DNA from 2 places in the Weissella sp. LMG 11983 genome. Region 1 is predicted to be linked to the other one. Evidence: a T-box and tRNA genes for the amino acid it is inferred to sense, from the RefSeq annotation. Region 1 holds a T-box; the other holds one or more tRNA genes.
The links. A T-box is a leader RNA that pairs with one kind of tRNA and senses whether it is charged. The one in region 1 lies ahead of OIT45_RS03040 (valine--tRNA ligase), so its partner is inferred to be a tRNA-Val.

Region 1 (7,163 bases):
TTCCAAGCTGAGTCCATCTTCGTGTATGAGAAACGAACGTCCAAACCTGGTGTTGAACCGGTTGCCAAGAACCAGCGCAATGCGTCAGCACCGTACTTCTCGATGACGTCCATTGGGTCAATTCCGTTACCCAATGACTTTGACATCTTGCGTCCTTGTTCGTCACGAATCAAACCGTGAATCAAAACGTTCTTAAATGGACGACGACCCGTGAATTCCTTTGATTGGAACATCATACGAGCAACCCAGAAGAAGATGATGTCGTATCCCGTAACCAATGTATTCGTTGGGAAGTAACGCTTGAAGTCTTCAGCATCTTCATCAGGCCAGCCCATCGTTGAGAATGGCCACAAAGCTGATGAGAACCACGTATCCAAAACGTCAGAGTCTTGCTCCCAGTTTTCGATATCTTCAGGCGCTTCCATACCAACGTACATCTCACCCGTTTGCTTGTGGTACCAAGCTGGGATTTGGTGTCCCCACCATAGTTGACGTGAGATAACCCAGTCGTGAATGTTATCCATCCAACGCGTGAAGGTATCTTCGAAACGTGGTGGGTAGAAGTCAACACGGTCGTCTGACTGTTGCATGTCCAAAGCTTGCTCAGCCAATGGCTTCATCTTAACGAACCATTGCGTTGACAAACGTGACTCAACTGGCACACCAGTACGCTCTGAGTGACCAACTGAGTGAACAATTGGCTCAATCTCAAGCATCCAACCTTCAGCTTGCAAGTCATCAACAATTGCCTTACGTGCATCAAAGCGATCCATACCAACATACTTGCCGGCACGTTCGTTCATTGACGCATCTTCGTTCATCGTGTTGATACGCTCCAAGTTGTGACGGTTACCAACACCAAAGTCGTTAGGGTCGTGGGCTGGCGTAATCTTAACCATCCCTGAACCAAACTCTGGGTCAACGTATTCGTCGGCGATGATAGGAATCTCGCGACCAACAAGTGGCACGCGTACCATCTTACCAACCAAGTCCTTGTAACGTTCGTCTGATGGGTGAACGGCAACAGCAACGTCACCGAACATCGTTTCAGGACGCGTCGTTGCAATTTCAATGTAGTCCTTACCATCGTAAGTGACACCTTCTTCAACGAATGGGTACTTAACGTGGTAGAAAGCACCTTCGTCGTCTTGGTGGATAACTTCGATATCTGACAAAGCTGTACGAGCCTTAGGATCCCAGTTGATGATGTACTCACCACGGTAGATCAAGCCCTTTTCGTACAACGTCACAAAGACCTTACGAACGGCTTCTGACAATCCTTCGTCCAACGTGAAACGCTCACGTGAGTGATCCAAAGAAAGTCCCATCTTACCCCATTGTGATTTGATGGTAGCAGCGTATTCGTTCTTCCAGTCCCAAACTTGGTCAACGAACTTTTCGCGACCCAAGTCGTAACGTGAAATGCCTTGCTCAGCCAAACGTTGTTCAACCTTAGCTTGCGTAGCGATTCCAGCGTGGTCCATTCCTGGCAACCACAACGTGTCGAATCCTTGCATACGCTTTTGACGGATAATCATATCTTGCAAAGTTGTGTCCCAAGCGTGCCCCAAGTGCAACTTACCCGTAACGTTTGGTGGTGGGATAACGATTGAGTAAGGACGAGCCTTATCGTTTCCTGATGGCTTAAAGCGGTTTTCTTGAACCCACTTGTCGTAACGGCCAGCTTCAACAGCTGACGCGTCATACTTTCCAGGCATATCAATTTCGCGCATGTGAAATTCTCCTTATAACATAATCTCTATTTGTGTAACGATGTGATGAGCAATAAAAAACGCCCTGACCATACAATAACTGTATGATCAGGGCGACTTAATCGCGGTACCACCTGATTTAACGGGACTTCTCCCGCTATCTCGTTAGAACTTAACGCGTTTCTCACGTTACCGACTACTATGATTTCACCGGCAATGCCCACTAACTACCTTCAGTCAAGAATTTTGATGCGCTTTTCACCAACCGCGCACTCGCTGCACAATCTTCATTGACTTACTTTTTAGTGCATTGCTATAAACGTAATTGTACGGTTATTTGCTTTGAAAATCAAGGTGAAAGACTAGTGTTCAAAGAAGAAAGATAGTAGGCGATTAGCCACTGGTACAAGAACTGCTAAGACAAGCACCGTCTTATAGAACTTCATCGAATCAATCATTTGCTTCATGCTGGTATTCAGCACCTTGATATCGCCCTTCATTTCCGACAAGTCTGATCGGATATCCTTGATATCGTCCCGTACCTCTTGGAAATCGTGCTTCTTAAAATCATCAAACTCCGCGTACGTCACGTAACGCTCTGTCTTTGTTTCGGTCATTTTCGTCGCCTCCTCGTTGACTATTAACACCGTATCCATATCCCCATTAAACAGATAAAGAGACGCCGAAGCGTCTCTTTATCACTGAATCCAGTATATCAGATTTAGTGGAAGAATAACATTCCAACCGCTTCATATAATAGGTACAAACCGTACCCAATCACAATGAAGGCAGAAACAATATTCACCCAGACCAGCGCACGCTTTGGCAAACGTTCTTTCAGCAAATTCATGGTGATTGTAATACCATTGAACCAAATAAAACTAGCGGTAATAACGCCGATGATGAATGGCCAAACTTGATTGTCGGCCAGCGTTCCGCGCAATGCACCAAGCATCAACGAGCCATCAATCAACGCTTGTGGATTGGCCCATGACACAATCACTGCTGTTATCATGGCCTTCTTCATTGTCATGGCATTTTGCTGTGTATTTAATTGCACTGAGTTGGCACCACGCAGAATGCCATAGCCAATCCAAATAACCAACAAGCCACCGAGTAGCATGACAATCAGCTTCAACATTTCATGGGAACTGATTAATGCGCCCATACCAAAGAATGCTGCCATCGAAAAGGCAGCGTCGGCTAACCAAACAAACAACACGTTTAGGAAAGCCCGACGGAGGCGATTATTCATGGCATTATTAAACACATATAAATTTTGCATACCGATTGGGGCGATAAACGCGAACCCAATCATCATACCTTTCAAAACTGTCATCATTGCTTCCACTCCCCTTTTCAACGCTATCCAGTATACAAGAAATCCAGTCCTGGCACTACCTAAACAGTCATATCCAGCTCATCTAGTTTACAACACTAGATGTTAAGGTTATACTATACTTATCAATTAGAAATCAGGGGGATTTAGTCATGCCAATCCTAACAAAAGAAAACCGTAAATACCTAATTACATACGAAACATTAAACGCTGTCACCCACGGTTTAGGCGTTCTAGCCGCTGTCGTTGGCGCAACACTACTACTTTGGGAAAGTATGCACGCGAACTTCAACTGGTTCACAATGGCAGCATTATGGATTTATGCCATCTCAATCATCACCTTCTTGCTCGCATCAACGCTCTTCCACGCATTAGTTTTCACCAAAGCGGGTAAGATTTTCCAATTCCTTGATCACTCAGGCATCTATCTTGTCATCCTTGGTAGCTATACACCCTACACATGGCTATTCCTACCAGGCAAAGTTGGTTGGCCAATTTGGATTACGATCCTAGTCTTGACCATCGCAGGTATCATTTATGATTTGTTCTTTGTTGGACGTTGGCCATGGCTGTCAGTTTTGATATACGTCATCATGGGTTGGCTAATCATCTTGGCTTTTCCAGCATTGCACGCCTCATTGACGCCATTTGCGTTCAACTTGTTGTTAGCTGGTGGTATTACACGCTAGGAGCAGGCGTTTACCTCATCCCCAAACTACCAATGAGCCACGTTTACTGGCACTTGTTCGTTTTGGGCGGTGCAGCCTTGATGTACATTTCAATTTTTAGCATGTTGTTCTAAAACAAATAACGGGCAAGCACCTTTGCAGTGCTTGCCCGTTTTCGTTTACTTCTTAACCGTTCCAGCCGTTACCCAGTTGGTAAAGTCTTGGTTTTCATCTTGTTGTTGGCCACCTTGTTGGTGATTCGTGTAATCGTTCTTTTGTTGTTGTGAGAACGTCGCCCAAACAGAACCGCCGATATAGTAGCGGCTTGATGCTAACAAGGTATCCTTCATGTTGGCCTGCTTAGCATCCCCCAGTGACGCCGCGTTTTTTAGCTGATCACCAGTCCAGAAACTAGCAACTGCATATTCCGTTCCATCTTGTAGCTTAACCTGACGTGCGATGCAAACGTTTTGGATGTTGCCTGCCTTAGCAGCAGCTTGTACCACCGTGACCGTAGCAGACGCATATGCGTTTGTATATGTATCAAAGTCCTGCTTCGTATCGTCTTGCAAGACAACCTTCACTGTACCGTTTGACATCTCTGATGACAAAACCGTCGGCGCTAACTTGTTCTCCTTCAAAATTGCCTTTACATCAAATGCCTTTGCACTTGAGCTCTTCGCTGCAACTTTTGAAGAGGATGTTGCCTTCTTTTCGGTCGTTTGCTTCTTTGATGCGGATTGCCCCTTTGATGATGAGTCTTCATTTCCACCACCTGCTACCAAACCAAAGATAACCAAAATACCAACCAACAGAACAATGCCTGAAATTATTGCGCGTTTATGCTTAGACATAACCTAGTCCTCTCTCTTATTTAATACTTTAAACATTCTATCACAAAACAGCTTGCCTATTCTGCCCTCCCTAGTGCATAATATAGTAGTTGACGCCTCCTTAGCTCAGCTGGTTAGAGCAACGGACTTTTAATCCGCGGGTCCAGGGTTCGAATCCCTGAGGGGGTATAAACCGTCAGCGTTAAAAAAAGACCGGTTGAACTGAACCCCAAAAATTGGAGTGAAGTTTAAGCGGCTAACTGGTCGGAAAGATTTCGGTATTGAACCGGAGTTCTTCCGGCCAGTTTTGTTTTTATCCGCTTATTGTTGTAGTAATAGACATAGTTAGTTATGGCGGACTTTAATTCGTCATAACTTTGATAGTGGTTGTTATGTACCGTTCCTACCTTCAAGATGTGGAAGATACTCTCAGCCATTGCGTTATCTAGGCATGTCGCTTTGCGACTCATGCTTTGGAACACACGGTTAGTCTTTAGCCGTGATACATACTCATAATTTTGATATTGGAAACCTTGGTCAGAGTGAATTGTCATTCGATAATTCAATTCTGGCCTATTTTGTAGAAGCTCATCTAATGGCTTTGTGACGAACTCGACAGTTGGATGAATATCGATATTCCAAGTGAGAATCTCACCACTATAAACATCAATATAGGCGGTGAAATAAGCACGTTCAGCCATCGTGCCTGATCCCCAACGGACTTCAGTGACGTCGGTGAGAACCTTCTGATATGGTCGATCCGTTGTGAACCGACGGTTTACACGATTCGGTGAGATATGTCCGACAGTGCCGGCGTAAGAATTGTACTTCCGTGTCAGACGGTTGAAAGCAGTACAGAGAAGCCCGTTCATCTTCATAATTTTCAGCACAACCTTATGGTTGGTGTTGAAGCCACGATTACGAAGCTCTTGTGTGACACGACGGTAACCGTAGTCCGGGTTGTCATCACGAATTGATATAATCTCATCAATTAACTCACGTGGATACTCCTTGTACGCACGCTTGCACGCGTCATGATAACTACTGCTAGACATCTCGGCTACTTGAAGAAGCAGCTTCAACTTGCACTTCAACTCTTGCCTTAGCACAGTGATTACTACCGCTTTGTCTTGGTTTGTAATTTCTTCTTTTCCTGAGCTAAGGCCTCGAGTTTTTCCAAGTAGGCTACCTTAATTCGAAGTAGTTCATTCTCTTCTTCGAGCTTCTTGATCTTGTCGTGTTCTTGCTTATTCATAGTTCGTTTCCGCCTTCGTTTATCAGGTTTTAGCCGACCAGACTCCAACGCACGTTCCCACTGCCAAATCAACGAAGGGCTAGTCACCCTGAACTTTCTCGCTGCTACAGGATAAGACGCGTGATGTGTAAGTCGCCAATTAATTACCTTGATTTTAAAGGAATACGGATAACTTGTCTGCTTTCTATGGGAATCTTTAATTCCATATACTCCGTCACGTTTTATGGAGTCCACCCAGATTCCAAGCGTTGATGATCCCTTAATTCCGAATTTCTTGCGTATTTCAACAGTCGGTACACCTTTGAGGTACAGAGAAACTGCTTCTATTTGAATTTCTTTTGAAAACATACAAAAACCCCATGAGTTAGATTTGCTCCAACTCATGGGGTTCAGTTCAGGTATCGCTATGATACCGGTCTTTTTTCGTATAGTTACTTACCACCAAACAACTTTGAGAAGAACCCAAACAGTCCTGATGACTTTTCATGTTGGCGAACAACACGTGACTCCTCTTCGGAAACTGGTTCTTCAGGGATGTCGACCGGCGTTGTTTCAGCTGCAGGCTCAAATGGCTTAGGTTGCTTATCCGCTTCAATTGCAGCATTCGCAGCTTCATTAGCTTCCTTAGCTGCCTTTTCTTGCGCAACGTATTCCGCAATCATCTCATCAGTCAATGCTGGCATCGTCAAAGTCTTAGTGGTCACACCAACACTAACTGTTGCTACACCATCCTTACCAGAACGGCGACTCTTTGCTCGTACTTCAACCTGGGATGGTACTGTGTCTGCTGGCAATTCAAGTTCAAATTCAAGGCCCTTGTCCACAAGCAGAAAAATATCTTCATCTGATCCAGCCAACTTAACCGTCACATCAACGTCCAATTGGTTAACGCGCCCTTCCAGCAAACGCTTATCACCTTGTGTTGAAATAACCGCCGTAATCACTGGCGCTGGCAAATCAATCGTCAACACGACACGCTCTTGTGAAGCTGGATTCCCAGGCAAATTAGCTTCGACAATAATATCACCATCGTATAGGTCCGATGGTGCCTTCGCAATGAACTCACCATTTTCATCAGACACTAGTGAGTCATATTTCCCATTTGGATACTTGACGTTAATCACTGAAGCCGGCGTCGCATGACCAATCACCGTTGTCCCCAAACTGTTTGTCAACGTTGAGGCCACTAAATTTACTTTTGTATCATTCATGATGTCAGCTACTCCATCTCTAATAAACTGTTAATATTACTTCCATTGTAACAGATTAAACACCTACCGACGACCTAATCCTATTTATGACAGCAACTTTTGGTCTAAGCCCTCCGACAGCCCCACTCTGATATATATAATAAAA
Region 2 (7,163 bases), 400 kb from region 1:
GTGGTGCAAGTAAGCCTTGGTAAAGTTTTGTGAACCGTAGTCTTCCGTCTCGGGGTCAATCAAAGAGAAGTCATTCTTGTACTTTGAGTTCGTAATCACGATACGACCCTTAGATGTCATCAAAGTTCCCTTACGCGCAATACGCGTTGGCAAAACTGAATCAAACATGTCGATACCACGGATAGCACCGTCAATCAATGAGTCTGGTGCTGCCACACCCATCAAGTAACGTGGCTTGTTCTCAGGCAAGAATGGCACCGTGAAGTCTAGTACACGGTTCATTTCTTCCTTCGTTTCACCAACTGACAAACCACCAACCGCATAACCAGGCAAATCAAGTGATACCAAATCACGGGCTGATTGCTTACGTAGTTCACGAAAACCAGCACCTTGCACGATACCAAACAATGCTTGATCCTCAGGACGACGGTGCGCTGCCATCGCACGCTCAGCCCAGCGTGAAGTACGCTCAACTGAGTTCTTCACGTAGTCATACGTTTCGAAGTATGGAATCGCTTCATCCAATTGCATCATCACGTCAGAACCCAAGTTGTTTTGGATTCGCATCGCAACTTCTGGAGAAAGGAACATTTCTTCACCATTGACGTGGTTACGGAAAGTAACTCCCTCTTCCTTAATGTTGTTACGCTCTGACAATGACCAAACTTGGAAACCACCAGAATCAGTCAAAATTGGGCCATCCCAATTCATAAACTTGTGCAAGCCACCAGCTTCAGCAATCAATTCATCACCAGGACGTACCCACAAGTGGTATGTGTTAGACAAAATGAATTGAGACTTGATCTCCTTCAATTCACGAGGTGAGACATTTTTAACGGTTGCTTGTGTACCAACTGGCATGAACATTGGGGTCATTACTTCACCGTGTGGCGTTGTAATCTTACCCAAACGTGCACCAGTATGCTTTTCAACGTGAAGCAATTCGTACTTCACAGCATAATCTGACATGTTTCGACTTCCTTCCTGACACATCTGTTAAATGTGCTAGCATACTATTTTCACCCGCTAACTAAAGCGGTAAATAAAAACTAACTAAGAACTATTATATCAGAAAGAACGCCCGTCTTAGGCGCAATTTCCAGAATAAATGAACTTTATGTGTAAACTGTGATGTTTGATGGTACAAAAAAACCACCAGATAACTGGTGGTTAGGATGGACGTTACAGGGATCGAACCTGTGACCCCCTGCTTGTAAGGCAGGTGCTCTCCCAGCTGAGCTAAACGTCCATGTGCATCGCGACGTCCTATCCTCGCAGGAAGCGATCCTCCAACTACTTTCGGCGCTATTGAGCTTAACTTCTGTGTTCGGTATGGGAACAGGTGTGGCCTCAATGCCATCGTCACGACACGGTATTTAATTGAGAAAATATTAGCTCTCTCAAAACTGAATCATAATTTGTAAATCAAACTTCGTTTGAGCCTTACACCACGTTTTCAACTTGGTTAAGTCCTCGAACCATTAGTACTAGTCCGCTCCATGCGTCGCCGCACTTCCACTTCTAGCCTATCTACCTCATCATCTCTGAGGGGTCTTACTTCATAAAGAATGGGAAATCTCATCTCGAGGCGAGTTTCACACTTAGATGCTTTCAGCGTTTATCTCATCCGTACATAGCTACTCAGCGATGCTCCTGGCGGAACAACTGATACACCAGAGGTACGTCCACCCCGGTCCTCTCGTACTAAGGGCAGCTCCTCTCAAATTTCCTACGCCCGCGACGGATAGGGACCGAACTGTCTCACGACGTTCTGAACCCAGCTCGCGTACCGCTTTAATGGGCGAACAGCCCAACCCTTGGGACCGACTACAGCCCCAGGATGCGATGAGCCGACATCGAGGTGCCAAACCTCCCCGTCGATGTGGACTCTTGGGGGAGATAAGCCTGTTATCCCCAGGGTAGCTTTTGTCCGTTGAGCGATGGCCCTTCCATGCGGAACCACCGGATCACTAAGCCCTACTTTCGTACCTGCTCGACTGGTAAGTCTCACAGTCAAGCTCCCTTGTGCCTTTACACTCTGCGAATGATTTCCAACCATTCTGAGGGAACCTTTGGGCGCCTCCGTTACCTTTTAGGAGGCGACCGCCCCAGTCAAACTGCCTGCCAGACACTGTCTTCCACCACGCTTAGTGGTGCGAGTTAGAGTGGTCATACAACGAGGGTAGTATCCCAATGACGCCTCCACCGAAACTAGCGTCCCGGTATCTACGGCTCCTACCTATGCTGTACAAGCTGCACAAACACTCAATATCAAGCTACAGTAAAGCTCCATGGGGTCTTTCCGTCCTGTCGCGGGTAACCCGCATCTTCACGGGTATTTAAATTTCACCGAGTCTCTCGTTGAGACAGTGCCCAGATCGTTACGCCTTTCGTGCGGGTCGGAACTTACCCGACAAGGAATTTCGCTACCTTAGGACCGTTATAGTTACGGCCGCCGTTTACTGGGGCTTCAATTCGTACCTTCGCCGAAGCTAAGCACTCCTTTTAACCTTCCAGCACCGGGCAGGCGTCAGCCCCTATACGTCATCTTACGATTTTGCAGAAACCTGTGTTTTTGATAAACAGTCGCCTGGGCCTATTCACTGCGGCTCAGCTTTCGCTGAGCACCCCTTCTCCCGAAGTTACGGGGTCATTTTGCCGAGTTCCTTAACGAGAGTTCACTCGCTCACCTTAGGATGCTCTCCTCGACTACCTGTGTCGGTTTGCGGTACGGGCAGGTAAACACTAACTAGAAGCTTTTCTCGGCAGCGTGACATCACGGACTTCCCTACTTTATTTCGGTCCTCATCATAACTTGTCCTTAAAAGATAAAGCATTTAACTCGATCTAAGACTCATTATTTAACCCAGCATATCCAGCAGCTGGGATCCGTTAGCCTTCTGCGTCCCTCCATCGTTCAAACATGTTCACCTGGTACAGGAATCTCAACCTGTTATCCATCGACTACGCCTCTCGGCCTCGCCTTAGGTCCCGACTAACCCTGGGAGGACGAGCCTTCCCCAGGAAACCTTAGTCATACGGTGGACAGGATTCTCACCTGTCTTTCGCTACTCATACCGGCATTCTCACTTCTAAGCGCTCCACCAGTCCTCACGGTCTGACTTCATCGCCCTTAGAACGCTCTCCTATCGCGCCACTTACGTGGCACCCGTAGTTTCGGTGGTGTGTTTAGCCCCGGTACATTTTCGGCGCAGAATCACTCGACTAGTGAGCTATTACGCACTCTTTAAATGGTGGCTGCTTCTAAGCCAACATCCTAGTTGTCTATGCAACTCCACATCCTTTTCCACTTAACACACACTTAGGGACCTTAACTGACGATCTGGGCTGTTCCCCTTTCGACAATGGATCTTATCACTCACTGTCTGACTCCCGGACATACGTGATTGGCATTCGGAGTTTATCTTAATTTGGTAACCCGAGATGGGCCCCGCACCAAAACAGTGCTCTACCTCCAACACGCTACATTCCGAGGCTAGCCCTAAAGCTATTTCGGAGAGAACCAGCTATCTCCAAGTTCGATTGGAATTTCACCGCTACCCACACCTCATCCCAGCATTTTTCAACATGCACGGGTTCGGGCCTCCAGTGCGTTTTACCGCACCTTCACCCTGGACATGGGTAGGTCACCTGGTTTCGGGTCTACAACAACATACTAATTCGCCCATTTCAGACTCGCTTTCGCTACGGCTCCGGTCTTTCCACCTTAACCTTGCATGGTATCGTAACTCGCCGGTTCATTCTACAAAAGGCACGCTATCACCCATTAACGGGCTCTAACTTCTTGTAGGCACATGGTTTCAGGAACTTTTTCACTCCCCTTCCGGGGTGCTTTTCACCTTTCCCTCACGGTACTGGTTCACTATCGGTCACTAGGGAGTATTTAGCCTTGCGAGATGGTCCTCGCGGATTCCGACCGGATTTCACGTGTCCGGCCGTACTCAGGATCCTGACGGGAGGTCAACACTTTTCGCATACGGGGCTGTCACCCTGTCTCGCTCAGCTTCCCAGCTGATTCTGCTAAATGTTAACTTTGTAACTCCACAATGTCAGTCCTACAACCCCAAAGTGCAAGCACTTTGGTTTGGGCTCTACCGATTTCGCTCGCCGCTACTGACGGTATCGATTTTTCTTTCTATTCCTGTTGCTAATGAGATGTTTCAGTTCACAACGTCTACCTTCAACCTAACTATATATTCATTAGGTGATAACTTGCATAACAAGTTGGGTTCCCCCATTCGGAAATCTCCGGATCAAAGCTTACTTACAGCTCCCCGAAGCATATCGGTGTTAGTCCCGTCCTTCATCGGCTCCTAGTGCCAAGGCATCCACCATGCGCCCTTAATAACTTAACCTATCAACTGACGTTGATGATATAAGTTTGAGTATGTGGCTCAAGGCCACAAGCGATTTTAAACTAATTTAAAAAACTCAAAAAATTACGCGGTGTATTTTTTCGGCTCAATTTATATTGATTAACAATATTAAATGAATTTAAAAATTTACAATTATGATTCAGTTTTCAAAGATCTAATATTGAAACCCGTAGGTTTCAATGGAGAATATCGGGATCGAACCGATGACCCCCTGCTTGCAAAGCAGGTGCTCTCCCAGCTGAGCTAATTCCCCATGATGTATTTAATTGAGTGTAAGTCACTCAAAACTGAATATCGTTTCGTGAATGTGTAGGTTTCCGATTTTCCTTAGAAAGGAGGTGATCCAGCCGCAGGTTCTCCTACGGCTACCTTGTTACGACTTCACCCTAATCATCTGTCCCACCTTAGACGGCTGGCTCCCGAAGGTTACCCCACCGGCTTTGGGTGTTACAAACTCTCATGGTGTGACGGGCGGTGTGTACAAGACCCGGGAACGTATTCACCGCGGCGTGCTGATCCGCGATTACTAGCGATTCCGACTTCATGTAGGCGAGTTGCAGCCTACAATCCGAACTGAGACGTACTTTAAGAGATTAGCTCACCCTCGCGGGTTGGCAACTCGTTGTATACGCCATTGTAGCACGTGTGTAGCCCAGGTCATAAGGGGCATGATGATTTGACGTCATCCCCACCTTCCTCCGGTTTGTCACCGGCAGTCTCACTAGAGTGCCCAACTAAATGCTGGCAACTAGTAATAAGGGTTGCGCTCGTTGCGGGACTTAACCCAACATCTCACGACACGAGCTGACGACAACCATGCACCACCTGTCACCTTGTCCCCGAAGGGAACGCTCCATCTCTGGAGTTGTCAAGGGATGTCAAGACCTGGTAAGGTTCTTCGCGTTGCTTCGAATTAAACCACATGCTCCACCGCTTGTGCGGGTCCCCGTCAATTCCTTTGAGTTTCAACCTTGCGGTCGTACTCCCCAGGCGGAGTGCTTAATGCGTTAGCTACGGCACTTAAGGGCGGAAACCCTCAAACACCTAGCACTCATCGTTTACGGTGTGGACTACCAGGGTATCTAATCCTGTTTGCTACCCACACTTTCGAGCCTCAACGTCAGTTACAGTCCAGAAAGCCGCCTTCGCCACTGGTGTTCTTCCATATATCTACGCATTTCACCGCTACACATGGAGTTCCACTTTCCTCTACTGCACTCAAGTCATCCAGTTTCCAAAGCAATTCCTCAGTTGAGCTGAGGGCTTTCACTTCAGACTTAAATAACCGTCTGCGCTCGCTTTACGCCCAATAAATCCGGATAACGCTTGGAACATACGTATTACCGCGGCTGCTGGCACGTATTTAGCCGTTCCTTTCTGGTAAGATACCGTCACACATTGAACAGTTACTCTCAATGTCATTCTTCTCTTACAACAGTGTTTTACGAGCCGAAACCCTTCATCACACACGCGGCGTTGCTCCATCAGGCTTTCGCCCATTGTGGAAGATTCCCTACTGCTGCCTCCCGTAGGAGTATGGGCCGTGTCTCAGTCCCATTGTGGCCGATCAGTCTCTCAACTCGGCTATGCATCATCGCCTTGGTAAGCCATTACCTTACCAACTAGCTAATGCACCGCGGGACCATCTCTTAGTGATAGCAGAACCATCTTTTAAATAACAACCATGCGGTTGTCATTGTTATACGGTATTAGCATCTGTTTCCAAATGTTATCCCCTGCTAAGAGGTAGGTTTCCCACGTGTTACTCACCCGTTCGCCACTCTTTGCAATGTCCATCGTCATATCTGAGCAAGCTCTTCAAATCAGTTGAACCACAAAGCGTTCGACTTGCATGTATTAGGCACGCCGCCAGCGTTCATCCTGAGCCAGGATCAAACTCTCAATTTGAAGTTTGAGTATAACTCAATTTTTGTTGTTTAACAGAAGTTAAACGAATTTACTAGCGAATTGACTTCGCAAATGTTTTTGCATCAAGCTTAGCTTGATGACCCTACACATTTGTTTCATCGAAACGATATTCAGTTTTCAATGATCTACAAAGCGGACGACGGGAATCGAACCCGCATTCCCAGCTTGGAAGGCTGGAGCACTAGCCATTGTACTACATCCGCATGAATGCTTTTATATAACTTGTTGCCTCAACAACATAATATATATTACACATCCATTCATGAATCGTCAACCCCTTTTTTAAAAGAAGTTTGAATTCGTTTTATTTTCTACTTGTGAACGTACATCGCATCCCCAAAACTAAAGAAGCGATATCCTTCAGAAATAGCGTGTTGGTAGGCATTCAAGATGTTCTCACGACCCGTAAATGCTGCAACCAACATCACCAAAGTTGACTTTGGCAAGTGGAAGTTTGTAATGAACGCATCAACGACCGTCCACTTATAACCAGGCTTGATAAAGATATCCGTCCAACCTAAATCTTCGCGTAGTTCACCATTAAACTTTGAACCAATTGTCTCAAGAGTACGGATAGATGTCGTACCGGTTGCCACAATACGCCCACCATTGGCCTTCACGTCGTTCAGCGTTTGGGCTGCCTCAGCTGACAATTGGTAGAACTCTGAGTGCATCTTGTGATCCTCGATGTTCTCCTCTTCAACTGGACGGAACGTTCCCAAACCAACGTGCAACGTCAATTCAACTAACTTAACACCCTTATCAGCAGCCTTTTGCAATAGCTCTGGTGTCCAGTGCAACCCAGCCGTTGGTGCTGCAGCTGATCCATTAACCTTT

Region 2: it encodes a tRNA-Val, which carries the amino acid that the T-box ahead of OIT45_RS03040 (valine--tRNA ligase) is inferred to sense. The anticodon was not compared.

Annotation. Positions count from the first base shown of each region.
Region 1 covers NZ_JAOZFD010000001.1:565,037-572,199, forward strand. The annotation lists gene OIT45_RS03040 (valine--tRNA ligase) at 1-1,733, opposite strand, end outside; T-box leader at 1,819-2,032, opposite strand; gene OIT45_RS03045 (hypothetical protein) at 2,075-2,329, opposite strand; gene OIT45_RS03050 (LysE/ArgO family amino acid transporter) at 2,434-3,054, opposite strand; partial or broken gene trhA (PAQR family membrane homeostasis protein TrhA) at 3,204-3,853, shown strand; gene OIT45_RS03060 (hypothetical protein) at 3,899-4,573, opposite strand; tRNA gene OIT45_RS03065 (tRNA-Lys) at 4,668-4,741, shown strand; gene OIT45_RS03070 (IS3 family transposase) at 4,801-5,661, opposite strand; gene OIT45_RS03075 (helix-turn-helix domain-containing protein) at 5,670-6,155, opposite strand; gene OIT45_RS03080 (hypothetical protein) at 6,239-7,018, opposite strand.
Region 2 covers NZ_JAOZFD010000001.1:164,701-171,863, forward strand. The annotation lists gene tgt (tRNA guanosine(34) transglycosylase Tgt) at 1-969, opposite strand, end outside; tRNA gene OIT45_RS00990 (tRNA-Val) at 1,177-1,249, opposite strand; rRNA gene rrf (5S ribosomal RNA) at 1,254-1,370, opposite strand; rRNA gene OIT45_RS01000 (23S ribosomal RNA) at 1,462-4,376, opposite strand; tRNA gene OIT45_RS01005 (tRNA-Ala) at 4,578-4,650, opposite strand; rRNA gene OIT45_RS01010 (16S ribosomal RNA) at 4,729-6,305, opposite strand; tRNA gene OIT45_RS01015 (tRNA-Gly) at 6,458-6,529, opposite strand; gene queA (tRNA preQ1(34) S-adenosylmethionine ribosyltransferase-isomerase QueA) at 6,638-7,163, opposite strand, start outside.